Regions from separate parts of the Streptomyces sp. NPDC031340 genome, predicted to be linked through region 1. Evidence: riboswitches for the same ligand, from Rfam matches in the RefSeq annotation. Region 1 holds a riboswitch; the other holds the start of a gene.
The links. Region 1 has a riboswitch for cobalamin ahead of ACZ5GT_RS07715 (ribonucleoside-diphosphate reductase subunit alpha). Riboswitches for the same ligand answer to the same signal wherever they lie in the genome.
Positions count from the first base shown of each region.

Region 2: linked by a shared signal. The riboswitch ahead of nicT (Nickel transporter NicT) and the one ahead of ACZ5GT_RS07715 (ribonucleoside-diphosphate reductase subunit alpha) in region 1 are both predicted to bind cobalamin.

Region 1 covers NZ_JBVIIE010000008.1:29,123-36,397, forward strand. The annotation lists gene ACZ5GT_RS07685 (carbohydrate ABC transporter permease) at 1-23, opposite strand, end outside; gene ACZ5GT_RS07690 (extracellular solute-binding protein) at 95-1,378, opposite strand; gene ACZ5GT_RS07695 (GntR family transcriptional regulator) at 1,740-2,504, shown strand; gene ACZ5GT_RS07700 (DUF3311 domain-containing protein) at 2,794-3,057, shown strand; gene mctP (monocarboxylate uptake permease MctP) at 3,054-4,664, shown strand; gene ACZ5GT_RS07710 (GNAT family N-acetyltransferase) at 4,739-5,245, shown strand; cobalamin riboswitch at 5,298-5,422, shown strand; gene ACZ5GT_RS07715 (ribonucleoside-diphosphate reductase subunit alpha) at 5,545-7,275, shown strand, end outside.
Region 2 covers NZ_JBVIIE010000001.1:241,167-248,441, reverse strand. The annotation lists gene ACZ5GT_RS01095 (glycoside hydrolase family 13 protein) at 1-902, opposite strand, end outside; gene ACZ5GT_RS01090 (ArsR/SmtB family transcription factor) at 1,209-1,628, opposite strand; cobalamin riboswitch at 1,709-1,897, shown strand; gene nicT (Nickel transporter NicT) at 1,926-2,966, shown strand; gene ACZ5GT_RS01080 (nucleoside hydrolase) at 2,978-3,943, opposite strand; gene ACZ5GT_RS01075 (hypothetical protein) at 4,144-4,917, shown strand; gene ACZ5GT_RS01070 (GAF and ANTAR domain-containing protein) at 4,979-5,728, opposite strand; gene ACZ5GT_RS01065 (helix-turn-helix domain-containing protein) at 5,940-7,275, opposite strand, start outside.

The DNA of each region.
Region 1 (7,275 bases):
GTGGTCGTGTCTGCGGCACTCATCGCGCGCTCCTCAGCGGTCCCTCGGGTCGGCGGACGGCGGGACCCCGCCGACGGCGGGGTCCCGCTCCGGGTCACTTGGTGTTGATGACCTTGTCGATCGCGGCGTCCGCCTCCTTCGCGGCTGCCTCGACCGACTTCTTGCCGGTGCCGATGTTCTGCAGCATGGTCTGCAGGACCTGGGCCTTCTCGACCTGGCCCCAGCCGGGGGCCATCGGGACGAACCAGTTGGACTCGGCCGCGGTGGCCGGGACGGCCGTCGCCGGGTCGTCCTTCAGGGTCGCGAGGTCGGTCTTGTTGTTGGGCAGGTTGCCCTTGGCCATCAGGCCCTTCTGGCCGGAGGAGCCGGCGAACGCGTTGATCCACTCGGCGGCGACGGCCTGCGCGTCCGACTTCACCGGGACGGCGAGGTCGCTGCCGCCCAGGAAGACCGGCATGTTCTTGCCGGACGGACCCGGCATCACGAAGTTCTCGAGGTTGTCCTTGAGCTTGCCGGTCTTGTCGTTCTTCGGGTCGGCGGCGGTCGCGCCCTCCCAGGCCGCGCCGAAGATCATGCCGGACTTGCCCTGGCCGTAGACGATGTAGCGGTCGGACTCGTCCTTGGTCTTGTCGCCGTGCATGTACCTGTCGACGACGTTCTTGAACTCGGTGAGGCCCTTGACGGACTCGGGCGAGGAGAGGTTCGCCTTCCACCGGCCGCCCTCCTCCTTCGCGATGGAGCCGCCGGCGTCGTAGACGAAGGACATGGCCGCGTACCAGTCGCGGGTGGGCTGGTACCAGGCGGAGAACTTGTCGCCCTCCTTCTTCTGGACCTTGTCGAGGGCGGCGGTGAGCTCCTTGTACGTCTTCGGCGCGGACTTCACGCCCACCGAGGCGAAGAGGTCCTTGCGCCAGTTGCCGACGCGGCCGCCCGCGTAGTACGGGACGCCGTAGGTCTTGCCGTCGTAGGTGACCGAGGCCTTCAGGCCGTCCAGCCAGGCGGCGGAGTTGTCGAACTTCGCGGCGTCGAGGGGGGCGAAGGCGCCCTTGACCATGTAGCCGAGCATCTCGGTGTTGCCCATCTCGACCACGTCCGGGACCTTGTCCGTGGCCAGGACCGCGTCCAGCTTGGTGTTCTTGTCCGGCCAGCCGTAGTACTCGTGGTCGATCTTGATGCCCGGGTGCTTCTTCTTCACCGCCGCGTCGGCGGCCTTCACCAACTCCGGCCAGTTGTTCTGGGCGTCGACGGTGAGCCAGACGGTCAGCTCCTTGGCGTCCGCGCCCTGATTGTCCGAGCCCTTGCCGTCACCGCCCCCGCACGCCGCGACGGAGACCACCAGTCCCGCGATACCGATCGCTGCTGCCAGCTTGCGCTTCACGCCACACCCTCCTCAGGGATGCCACACAACCCCCCTGCCTCCCCGCGCGAGCGTTGGGCCGGGACCTGGACCAATGGTGTAGACCAGTACCGGGAGCTTGGACCAGACCAAGAAGCCTGTCAAGGCCGCCAGAACCCCTCCGACCAGCCGTTATGCGACCTACATATGCAGGAACCTTTAAGTAAGAAACCCGCGAAAACGCGGGCGCCTGGCGCGACGACCCGGTAGACCACTTACAGTGGTGGACTAGACCAAAAGAGAGGGCGACGGTATACAGAGGGGATCACGCAGCGTACGGAGGAGATCCCGGTACGCTGCGGTGCCACGATGTGAGCCGCGTCCGAAGCCGGGAAGGCAGACCATGAGCACCGACGTCAGCAGTGCGGAGAACGAGGGTGGGGCGACCGTCCGCACCGCGCGCGTGCCGAAGTACTACCGTCTGAAGAAGCACCTGCTCGACATGACGGAGACCCAGGCGCCGGGCACGCCGGTCCCGCCCGAGCGCACCCTGGCGGCGGAGTTCGACACCTCGCGCACGACCGTCCGCCAGGCCCTCCAGGAACTCGTCGTCGAGGGCCGCCTGGAGCGCATCCAGGGCAAGGGCACCTTCGTCGCCAAGCCGAAGGTGTCGCAGGCGCTGCAGCTCACCTCCTACACCGAGGACATGCGGGCGCAGGGCCTGGAGCCCACGTCGCAACTGCTGGACATCGGCTACATCACCGCCGACGACCGCCTCGCCGGGCTCCTGGACATCACCGCCGGCGGCCGGGTGCTGCGGATCGAGCGGCTGCGCATGGCCAACGGCGAGCCGATGGCCATCGAGACCACGCACCTCAGCGCCAAGCGCTTCCCGGCCCTGCGCCGCTCGCTGGCCAAGTACACGTCCCTCTACACCGCGCTCGCCGAGGTCTACGACGTCCGCCTCGCCGAGGCCGAGGAGACCATCGAGACCTCTCTGGCCACTCCGCGCGAGGCCGGCCTGCTCGGCACGGACGTGGGCCTGCCGATGCTGATGCTCTCCCGGCACTCGCTGGACCGGGAAGGGCAGCCGGTGGAGTGGGTCCGGTCGGTGTACCGGGGGGACCGCTACAAGTTCGTGGCCAGGCTGAAGCGCCCGCAGGACTAGGGCCTGTCGTTTGGATCACCCCGGCGTCGCGGGCCCTGGGGCCCGTCCCCGCACGCCAGGCGCAGCCGGATCCGAACACCGGAGCGCCGCTCAGGCGCGCGTTCGAGCGATACCGACGGTCCGTCAGGATGCAGAACCCGCGCGGGACTTCCGCCGCCGCCGGCCCGGCGGCGGCAACTGCACACAATCGCCACACCGACCTCGCGACGCGGTCTTCCGCTCACATGACACCGTGACCTAGATTGCCTGCGCATTGCACATGTGATCAGTGACGGGACGGAGTCGCGGTATGTCGAATGCGCCCGAAGCCAGACCCCCGGTGGTGACACCGGCCCGCATCGTCATCGCCGTCTGCCTGACGGCGCCCTTCGTGGCGATGCTGTGGGTCGGTTCCTACGCCGAGACGGATCCCACGCTCGCCGGGATCCCGTTCTTCTACTGGTACCAGATGCTCTGGGTGCTGCTGTCCACCGCGCTGACGATGACCGCGTACAAGCTGTGGCAGCGCGACCGGCGTGCCCGCGCCGCGCAGAGGGGCGGTGCGTCGAAGTGAAGGACGGCGTCAACGGCACCGCGCTCGGTGTCTTCGTCTTCTTCTTCCTCGCCGTCACGGCGATGGGCTTCCTGGCCGCGCGCTGGCGCCGGGCCGAGAACGAGCACAGCCTCGACGAATGGGGGCTGGGCGGACGGTCGTTCGGCACCTGGATCACCTGGTTCCTGCTCGGCGGCGACCTGTACACGGCGTACACCTTCGTCGCCGTGCCGGCGGCGGTCTACGCGGCGGGGGCGGCCGGCTTCTTCGCGGTGCCGTACACCATCCTCGTCTACCCGCTGATCTTCACGTTCCTGCCTCGGCTGTGGTCGGTGTCGCACCGGCACGGCTACGTGACGACGTCGGACTTCGTGCGCGGCCGCTTCGGCTCCAAGGGCCTGTCGCTGGCGGTAGCGGTGACCGGCATCCTGGCGACGATGCCGTACATCGCGCTCCAGCTCGTCGGCATCCAGGCGGTGCTGGACGTGATGGGCGTCGGCGGCGGCGAGAACACGAACTGGTTCGTGAAGGACCTGCCGCTGCTGATCGCGTTCGGCGTGCTGGCGGCCTACACCTACTCGTCGGGCCTGCGGGCGCCCGCGCTGATCGCGTTCGTGAAGGACACGCTGATCTACATCGTCATCGCGGTGGCGATCATCTACATCCCGATCAAGCTGGGCGGGTTCGACGACATCTTCGCGAAGGCGGGCGAGAAGTACGCGGCCGCGGGGGCGGGCGGTCTGGTGCCGGCCCCGGCGGGCCAGTGGACGTACGCCACGCTGGCGCTCGGCTCCGCGCTCGCGCTGTTCATGTACCCGCACTCGATCACCGCGACGCTGTCCTCCGGCAGCCGCGAGGTGATCCGCCGCAACACCACGATCCTGCCGCTGTACTCGCTGATGCTCGGCCTGCTGGCCCTGCTGGGCTTCATGGCGATCGCGGCCGGCGTGAAGGTCACCAACGGCCAGCTGGCGATCCCGCAGCTGTTCGAGAACATGTTCCCCGACTGGTTCGCGGGGGTGGCGTTCGCCGCGATCGGTATCGGCGCCCTCGTCCCGGCGGCCATCATGTCCATCGCGGCGGCGAACCTGTTCACCCGGAACATCTACAGGGACTTCATCAGGCCCGACGCGACACCGAAGGAGGAGACCCGGGTCTCCAAGATCGTGTCCCTGCTGGTGAAGGTGGGCGCGCTGGTCTTCGTCCTGACGATGGACAAGACCGTCGCCATCAACTTCCAGCTGCTGGGCGGCATCTGGATCCTGCAGACCTTCCCGGCCCTGGTCGGCGGCCTGTTCACGCGGTGGTTCCACCGCTGGGCACTGCTCACCGGCTGGGCGGTGGGCATGGTCTACGGCACGGTCGCCGCGTACGGGGTGGCCTCGCCGACGCAGAAGCACTTCGGCGGCTCGGCGAAGGAGATCCCGGGCATCGGCGAGATCGGCTACATCGGCCTCACCGCGTTCGTGCTCAATGTCGCGGTGACCATTGTGCTGACCTTCGTGATGCGGGCCCTGAAGGCACCCGAGGGCGTCGACCAGACGAAGCCGGAGGACTACACGGCGGACGCCGGCGACCCGGGAGTCGAGGTGGAACTGCCGCCGGCGACCGCGGAGCCGGCGCACTAGGGAACCACGGAGCGACGGGCCGTCGGTGTGGACACCGGCGGCCCGTTGTCGTACCCGTCGGGCACACTCGCCGCATGGACATCGTGATGCGGCGGGTGGATCCCGGTGAGTACGAGGAACTCGGCGAGATCACCGCCCAGGCATATCTGCGGGACGGTCTCCTCGACTTCGGGGAGGACGACGCCTACCTCGCGGAGCTGAAGGACGTCGGCAAGCGCGCCGCCGCGGCCGAGGTGCTGGTCGCCGTGCGCGGGGACCGCCTGCTGGGCGGCGTGACCTTCGTGCCGTCCGGCGGCCCGATGGCCGACATCGCCGGGCCCGGCGAGGCCGAGATACGCATGCTCGCGGTCGCGCACGACGCCCGCGGCCGGGGCGTCGGCGAGGCGCTGGTCCGCGCCTGTCTGGACCGCGCCCGGGAGGTGGAGGGCTGCGTCCGCGTCGTCCTGTCGACCCAGCGGACCATGCACACCGCCCACCGCATCTACGAACGCGTGGGCTTCGCCCGCACGCCCGAGCGGGACTGGAACCCCATCCCGCACCTGACCGACATCACTCTGCTCGCCTACGAGTTGACCCTGTGAAGCCACCGCGACACAACATCTGGGGGTGACACTGCAGTACGGCACAAGATGTATGCTCATGCTCGCTGTCGCCGCAGGGGAATCCGGTGCGAATCCGGAACTGTCCCGCAACGGTGTACTTGTGCACGCCTGTGCACAGGAGTCAGTCCGAGGACCTGCCGACAGCGCGCCCGGCCGTCCGGTCCGGGTGCCTGACGTCCGGGCCTCGTGGAATGGGCCGGTGGACGCGGCGTCGTGTGCGCTCGTGGCTGCCCCCTGCCCTCCGCAAGGCCCCGTGCCGAGCGAGGGAGAGCCCCCACGTGACCATCGCGCCAGCCGATCCGGCATCGGCGACCCAGGATCCGGTATCGGCGATCCAGCCGGACGGCGACGGCCCCGGTGCCGAACTGCTGCGGACCCTGACCGAGTTGACCGCCGACCTGCCCGACGCCGACCCCGGCCGGGTCGCCGCCGCCGCGCTGCGCGGCCGGTCCGCGCGGGCGGACGGGACGGAGCTGCGCGAGCTGGCCACCGAGGCGGCCGCCGGCCTCATCTCCGAGGACCCGGCCTACTCGCGGCTGGCCGCCCGGCTGCTGACGATCAGCATCGCCGCCGAGGCCGCCTCGCAGGGGGTCACGTCGTTCACCGAGTCGGTCGCCGTGGGGCACCGCGAGGGCCTGATCGCCGACCGGACCGCCGCGTTCGTACGCGTCCACGCTTCACGCCTCGACGCGCTGGTGGACGCGGGGGCGGACGACCGCTTCGGCTACTTCGGCCTGCGCACCCTGCACAGCCGCTACCTGCTGCGGCATCCGATCACCCGCCGCGTGATCGAGACGCCGCAGCACTTCATGCTGCGGGTGGCGAGCGGTCTGGCCGAGGACGACACGGTCCGCTCCGCCGACGAGGTCGCCGCGCTCTACGCGCTCATGAGCCGCCTCGACTACCTCCCCTCCTCCCCCACGCTGTTCAACTCCGGCACCCGGCACCCCCAGATGTCGTCCTGCTACCTCCTCGACTCCCCGCTGGACGAGCTGGACTCCATCTACGACCGCTACCACCAGGTCGCCCGGCTCTCCAAGCACGCCGGCGGCATCGGCATCGCCTACTCCCGCATCCGCTCCCGGGGTTCGCTGATCCGCGGCACCAACGGGCACTCGGGCGGCATCGTCCCGTTCCTGAAGACCCTCGACGCCTCGGTCGCCGCCGTGAACCAGGGCGGCCGGCGCAAGGGCGCGGCCGCCGTCTACCTGGAGACCTGGCACGCCGACATCGAGGAGTTCCTGGAGCTGCGGGACAACACCGGCGAGGACGCCCGCCGCACGCACAACCTCAACCTCGCGCACTGGGTGCCGGACGAGTTCATGCGCCGGGTGAACGCCGACGAGCAGTGGTCGCTGTTCTCCCCGTCGGACGTGCCCGAACTGGTCGACCTGTGGGGCGAGGACTTCGACGCCGCCTACCGCAAAGCAGAGGCCGAGGGGCTCGCGCGCAGGACCCTTCCGGCGCGCGAGCTGTACGGCCGCATGATGCGCACCCTCGCGCAGACCGGCAACGGCTGGATGACCTTCAAGGACGCCGCCAACCGCACCGCCAACCAGACGGCCGAGCCGGGCCGCGTCGTGCACTCCTCCAACCTGTGCACGGAGATCCTGGAGGTCACCGACGACGGGGAGACGGCCGTCTGCAACCTCGGTTCGGTCAACCTCGGCGCCTTCGTCGACGGCGGGGAGACCGGCGGGGAAATCGACTGGGAGCGGCTGGACGCCACCGTCCGCACGGCCGTCACCTTCCTCGACCGCGTCGTCGACGTCAACTACTACCCGACCGAGCAGGCGGCCCGCTCCAACGCCCGGTGGCGCCCGGTCGGCCTGGGCGTGATGGGCCTGCAGGACGTCTTCTTCAAGCTGCGCCTGCCCTTCGACTCGGCGGAGGCCCGGGAGCTCTCGACGCGGATCGCCGAGCGCGTCATGCTCGCCGCCTACGAAGCCTCCGCCGACCTCGCCGAACGGAACGGCGCGCTGCCGGCCTGGGAGCAGACCCGTACCGCC
Region 2 (7,275 bases), on a different contig from region 1:
AAGTTGAACGCCTGGCCCAGTTCGTCGGGGCGGGCGTACAGCGCGCGCCGGGCGTCCGGTACCCAGGCCTCGGCGACGGCCGCACGGGGCGGGCGGTAGGCGTCCAGGATCGTGCGCCAGTCGCGGTAGATGTCGTGCACCTCGTCGCGGTCCCAGTAGGGGTGGCTGCCCGGCGCGGTCAGCAGCAGGGCCTCCTCGGCGACCCGGGGCAGGTCGCCGAGGTCGCGCAGCGGTTCGCTCAGGTCCTTGGCCAGGGCGTGCGCGACGTCGACGCGGAAGCCGTCGACGCCGCGGTCGGACCAGAACCGCAGGGTGGTGCGGAAGTCCTCGCGCACCTCCGGGTGGGACCAGTCGAGGTCCGGCTGCTCGGGCGCGAACAGATGCAGGTACCACTGCCCGTCCGGCACCCGCCGCCATGCGCTGCCGCCGAAGACGGACTGCCAGTCGGAGGGCGGTAGTTCGCCGTGTTCGCCGCGGCCGTCCCGGAAGACGTAGCGGCCGCGGGCGGGCGAGCCGGGTCCGGCGGCGAGGGCCTCCTGGAACCAGCGGTGCCGGTGGAAGGTGTGGTTGGGGACCAGGTCGACGAGCACCTTCAGGCCGAGCCGGTGCGCCTCGGCGACCATGGCGCCGAAGTCGTCCAGCGTGCCCAGGCGCGGGTCGACGTCCCGGTGGTCGACGACGTCGTAACCGCCGTCGGCGAGTTCGGAGGGGTAGAAGGGGCTGAGCCACAGGGCGTCGACGCCGAGGGCGGCGAGGTGGGTCAGGCGCTGGGTGATCCCCCTGAGGTCGCCGAGCCCGTCGCCGTCGGCGTCGGCGAAGCTGCGCGGGTAGACCTGGTAGACGACGGCCTGCCGCCACCAGTCGGGGTCCTTGGACGAGAGGTCGGGCGCGGGGTGGTTCACGTGCTCCCCTTCGGACGGGCCGGGCCGGAGAAAAGGCGGACGACAGACACAACTCTGTCCGGGACAGCCCGCCGGGTGAACCCGGAACGCCCCGGTAACCTCCTGCTTCGGAGGCGTTCGCCGGCCCCGTCCGCCACCCGCCCGCCCCACCGCCCGCCCCACCGTGCGCCCCGTCCGCCGTGCACCGCGCGTCCGTGCTCCGGGATGCGTCCGTGCCCCGGGCACGCATCCGTCCTCCGGGATGCGGCCGATGCGCCCCGCGCGTCAGTGCGTCGCGGTGTGGCCGTGCGCCCCCCGCGCGCCCGGTCAGCAGCCGTCCCAGCCGCGGTCCGAGCCGATGTCCGAGCCGGCATGCAAGTCGGCGTCCGGGCCGGCGTCCGCCCCGCAGTGGGCGAGCAGTGCCTGTACGTCCGTGTCGACGACCCGGTAGCGCACCACCCGGCCCTCCTTCTCGCCGGCCACCACCCCCGCGGCCCGCAGCAGCCGCAGCGCCTGGGACACGGCGGGGTCGTTCATGCCGGTCGCGATCGCCAGGTCGGACACGGCCAGGGGGCCGGTGCGGTGCAGGGCGAGGAGCAGCGCGAGCCGTTTCGGGTCCGCGAGCAGGGAGAAACGGTCGGCCCAGGCGCGGACGCGGCCCGCGTCGCCGATGGCGGCGATCGCGTCGCACACCCGGTGGCCGTCGATGGCGCGGCGGTCCGCGCGGTCGGCCGGGACGAGATGCATGGGGTCATCCTCGCAGGCGTCCCTCTGTGATCTTCGATACCTGCGCATGTGTGCAGCTATGCAGGGGAGGGTCCGCGCCCCTACGGTGGGCGGGCCGTGGTGTTCGGGAAGCCGGTGCGAAACCGGAGCGGCCCTCGCCACTGTGATCGGGGAGTTGTCGGCCCACGTCCCCTTCGGGACAGCCACTGGCCGCCGCGAGGCGGCCGGGAAGGCGGACCGGCGACGCACGACCCGTAAGCCAGGAGACCGGCCACGGCAGCTCACGAAGTGATCCACGAGGTGCTGGAGCGTGACCGTATGACCGACCCTGCCCACAACTCTGCCTCCTTCCGCTGGCGGCGCGAGGACACGGTGAAGACGGCCGGCCTGCTGGCCGTCATCACCGCCCTGCACATCCTGGCGTTCGGCGTCCTGTTCCTGCTCGTCGTCCCCGGCCACTACGAGGTCGGCACCCGCACGTTCGGCATCGGACTCGGCGTCACCGCCTACACCCTCGGGGCGCGGCACGCCTTCGACGCCGACCACATCGCGGCGATCGACAACACCACCCGCAAACTGATGGCCGACGGCAAACGGCCGGTGTCGGTGGGGTTCTGGTTCGCGCTCGGGCACTCCAGCGTGGTGATCGTGCTGGCGGCGATGACCGCGGGCGGCACGCACCTCGCCGACCGGGTGACCAACCGCGACTCGTCCGTCCACCAGGTCCTCGGCTTCATGGGGACGACCGTCGCCGGCACGTTCCTGTATCTCATCGCCGCGCTCAACCTGGTCGCCCTGGTGGGCATCCTGCGGGTCTTCCGGGCGATGCGGGCGGGCACGTACGACGAGCGGGAACTCGAACGGCACCTGGAGTCAAGGGGGTTGGTGAACCGCTTCCTCGGCCGCCTCACCCGGTCGGTCTCCCGCCCCGGCCAGATGTACGCGGTCGGCTTCCTGTTCGGGCTCGGCTTCGAGACGGCCACCGAGGTGGTGCTGCTGGCGATGGCCGGCTCGGGCGCGGCGGCCGGGCTGCCGTGGTACGCGGTGCTGTGCCTGCCGCTGCTGTTCACCGCGGGGATGTGCCTGTTCGACACGCTCGACGGCACGTTCATGAACTTCGCCTACCAGTGGGCCTTCTCCAACCCGGTGCGCAAGGTCTACTACAACGTCACCATCACCGGCCTGTCCATCGCCGTCGCCTTCGTCATCGGCACGATGCAGCTGGCCGGTCTCGACCTCGGCGACGTCGGCTACGTCATCGTCGGCCTGTTCGTGGTCGTCTGGGCGGTCGCCGTGACGTACTGGCGCCTGGCCAGGGTGGAACAACGCTGGGCGGCCCGGCCGGCGAAGGCCGACTGACTCCGTTCCGGCTAACGCCCTTCCACCGTCGACAGGTACAGGTGGACGAAGCGGGGGACGTCGACGTCCAGGGCCACGTCCACCGACGGCCGGCGGCGGCCGCCCTCGTGGATCTCGGACTCGCCGGGGCGGGCGCGCCGGTCGACGACGGTCTGGCCGCGGGTGGGGCCGGGAGCGAGGCAGACCTCGACGGGCAGCGGCCTGGTGGTGATGCCGGCCGGGTCGGCGACCGAGCAGACGGCGCCCGCGTCGCCGAGGCCGCCGTCGGGGTCGTCGCCGTCGGGGTCCGGCGCGGAGGGGCGGTGGGCGAGCAGTTCGCCGGCCAGGCGGGCGCCCGGTTCCGCGCTCGCCCGCAGGCGCCGTACGTCGGCGGCCGGCACGATGACCCGCTGGAACACGTCGAGGCCGTACATGGTGATCGGCACGCCCGCCGTGAGCAGGATCGCGGCCGCCTCCGGGTCGTGCCAGACGTTGAACTCGGCGACCGGCGTGGCGTTGCCGGTGGCCACCGCGCCGCCCATGAAGACGATCCGCTCGATGTTGCGGGTCACCTCGGGGTGGGTGCGCAGCAGCAGGGCGATGTTGGTCAGGGGCGCGGTGGGGATCAGGGTCACCGGGCGGGGCGAGGCGAGGATCTCCCGGCGCAGCAGGGTCACCGCGTCCAGGCCGGACGGGGTGCGGGCCGGCGCGGGCAGGCCGAGGTCGCCCATGCCGTCGTCGCCGTGCACGTGCCGCGCCGACCGCACGGGCTCGATCAGCGGGCGTTCGGCGCCCCGGCCGACGGGGATGTCGGGGGCGCCCGCCTGCTCCAGCACGGTCAGCGTGTTGCGGACGACGCCGTCCACGTCCGTGTTCCCGGCGACGCAGGTGACCGCCCGCAGGTCGAGCCCGGGATGGCGGACGGCGAACAGCAGGGCCAGGGCGTCGTCGACACCGGTGTCGCAGTCGATGATCACCGGAATGGGCTGACCGGTCACGGCAGGCTCCTCTCTCCTCGGACAGCGACCTTACGCAGCCGCCGACGGACCACGGGCGGCAGGCCACGCCCGACGGCTCGGCCACGGCCGGGTCGGCCATGGCCGTAACCCGGACGGACCGGCGCACTGGTGGGCGCCGGGGGGCGGTGGTCCCGTGGGAGACGTACCGATCTTGGAAGCTGCTGGCTCAGGAGGCCCCGATGACCCGTACCCCGGCCCGCGTCCTCGTCGTCTCCGCGCTCTGCGCGGGCGTCCTGCCGGCCGCGGCGGCCTGCACGGCCGGCCCGGACGCGGCGCGGCAGGCCGCGCCCGCCGCCTCCCGCGCCGCCGCGTCCCCTCCGGCCGCCGCCCTCTCCACCCGCCCCCTCACCCGGGACCAGGCGCAGGCCGCCCTGCTCACCCCGGCCGACCTGGGCCCGTCCTGGACCCCCACCCAGGGGGCCGCGACCTGGCGGGACGGCCTGCTGAAGGCCACCGCCAAGGCGCCGGACTGCCGACGGCTCCTCGACGCCCTCTACACCGACGACCTGTTCGGCGCCGGTTCCGCCGTCCTCGCCGAGACCGGTCTCGACGACGCCGTGGACGGCTCCCAACTGCGCCAGCAGGTCCGCGCCCTCACACCCTCGGCCGTCGACCGGAAGCTGGCCTGGCTGCGGACGCTGCCGCGCGCGTGCGCCGGGTTCACGGCGGCCACCGCCCAGGGCTACGTGCAGGACGTCAAGGTCGCCGAGGCCGTCCTGCCGGAGGCCGGGGACGCCCGCCAGGGCCTGCGGGTCACGCTGAGCGGACAGACCGACTACGGCGAGCGGAGCGTGCTCACGCTGGACGTCGCCGTCGTCCGGGCCGGCGCGGACACCGTCGTCCTCACCGACGGCGGCCTGGGCGCCGTCTCCCCGGACACGACCCGCACGGCCGTCGAGACGGCGGTGCGGCGCCTGACGGACGTGCGCAAGCAGGGTCGGGCGGAGATCTGAGCCGAACCACGGGCAGCCCCGCACCCGCCGAAGCCGCCCCCGAAACCGAACCGTTCCCGTGTCAGTCGTGGTCGAAGCGCAGGTGGTGTTCCACCACGTCGCGGGCCACGTCGACGACGGTGCGGTCGCGGGCGAAGGCGTGGCCGCGCAGCCGGGCCAGGGCCTCCTCCGCGGAGACGCCGAGCTGTGCCATGACCATGCCGGTGGCCTGGTAGACCTCGTCCTGCTCGCGGGCCAGTCCGGCCGGCCAGCGCACCTCGTCGCGGCTGTCGTCGTCCTCCCACGGCATGATCAGCAGGGCCACCGTCACGACCCTGGCCATGAGCCGCGCGGTGTGCAGGTCGCGTTCGCTGAGCCGGCCGGGGGTGTCGCGGTAGAGGTCGAGCGTGCCCACGCACACCGTCTCGTTGCCCAGCGGCATCGAGTACATCGCCCGGATCCCGGCGGCGGTGGCCTTCTGCGCGAAGACCGGCCAGCGCCGGGCGTCGGTGCCGGTCGCCAGGTCGCAGGCGAGCACCGCCTCGCCGGCCTCCAGGGCGGAGTGCCCCGGCCCCTCGCCCAGCGTGGCCTCCACGTCCTCCAGGTAGGCGGCCTGCGGGTCGCTGGCGCCCAGCCGCACCGGCAGGCCGTCGGTGTGCAGCGTCACGCCGGCGCCCGTCACCGGCAGCAGGCTGACCGCGACGTTGCACAGGCGGGCCGGTATCTCCCCGGGGCCGGTGTCGCGCAGCCACTCGGCGATCGCCTCCACGCCGGGTGCCCTGTCCCGTCCGGCGCCGCCGGGGATGTCTGGAGGCTCGGACCTGGGCCCCACTGCCACCGCCTCCTTCACTCGCAGGAGGGCCTTTGCCGTCCGGGGGTTCCGGTACGGGGCGCTGCCGCCCGTGGCCCGGACGCCGCCCGACTACCCGTGACCCCAGGCCCGAAACGCCTGTTCCGGTCGCGTCCGCCCGGTTTCCGGCGCCGATACGGCGGCTGCCTCGTCCGCCGCGAGCGTCGCGGCGGCCGGCACCGGTCCCGACGGGTCACATCGGAGGCTGTGCGGGCGCGGGTCCGAGGGTGGTCGTGCCGGGCGCCTTGCGGTGTCCGAGCCCCGTCCGGTACGCGTCCAGCGCCGCCTCCACCCGGCCGGTGCGGCGCAGCAGGTCGCCGAGCAGCCGGCACAGATCGGCCAGGTCGCCCGCTGCGCCCGCCCGCTCCAGCAGGCTCAGGGCGCGCACGTAGTGCTCCTCGGCGGCCTCCGTGTCGCGGGCGTCCTCGGCGATGATGCCGAGCAGGCGGTGGGCGGCGGCGGAGTGCAGGGCGCCGCGGTCGGGGCTGAGGTCGCTGAGGACGTGGTGCAGCAGTTCGGCCGCCTCCCCGGACTTCCCGCGCCGGTGCAGCACGTCGGCGAGCTCGACGGCGGCCTGGCTGCCGTAGAGGGCGGCGCGCCCGGCGGCGAACATGGCCAGGGCCTGCCGCAACTGCTCCTCGGCGCGCGCGAGTTCGCCGTTCTGCGCGTACACGTAGCCGCGCATCCAGTGGCAGTTGGCGAGTTCGGTCCGCAGGTGCAGCGTCCGGTACAGCTCGGCGGCCTTGGCGAGGGAGGCGTCGGCCTCGGCGACGCGGCCCTCGGCGAGCTGGGTGCGGGCGACCGACCGGTGCATGCGGGCGACCAGCGCGGGGTCGCCGGCCTGCGGGGCGAGCGCGAGCGCGGACTCGGCGGCCCGGGCGGCCCGCGCGTGCGCGCCCATGTCCATGTACGGCCCGATGATGCCGACGTACAGCAGCAGCAGCGCGTCGGGGTCGTGCGGTCCGCCCCGGTTCAGCTCGTCGAGGGCGGACTCGAGGAGGTGGACGGCGTAACGGAGCTCCCCGGCGAGGTAGTGGGAGACGGCGCGTCCGCGCAGGGCGGGCACCCGGGCGGGCAGCGGCAGGCCGGCGAGCAGTCGCTCGGAACGCTCGAAGTGGTGGCGGGCGGCGGCCAGTTCGCCGGCGTCCAGGGCACACTCGCCGAGTCCGAGCAGGGCGGCGGCCTGCGCGTCGACGAGGTCGTGCTCCTCGGCCTCGGCGAGCAGCGCGGCGTACTGCTCGGCCGCCCGCGCGGCCTCCCCGGTGGCGAGCGTGCGCCGGGCCTCGGCGAGCCCGAGGCCCAGGTCGGTGGCGAGGTCGGCCGGACGCCCGGTGACCAGTTCCCGGTACGCCACCCCGAGCCGCTCGGCGATGTGCCGCAGCGCCGCCTCGGAGGCCCGCACCCGCCCGGCCTCCACGGTGGAGATGTAGGCGGGCGTGTAGGCGGGCTCGGCGAGCTGTTCCTGCGTCATCCCGCGTTCCGCCCGCAACCGCCGCACCCGGCGCCCGACGGTCTCCGGATCGTCCCGG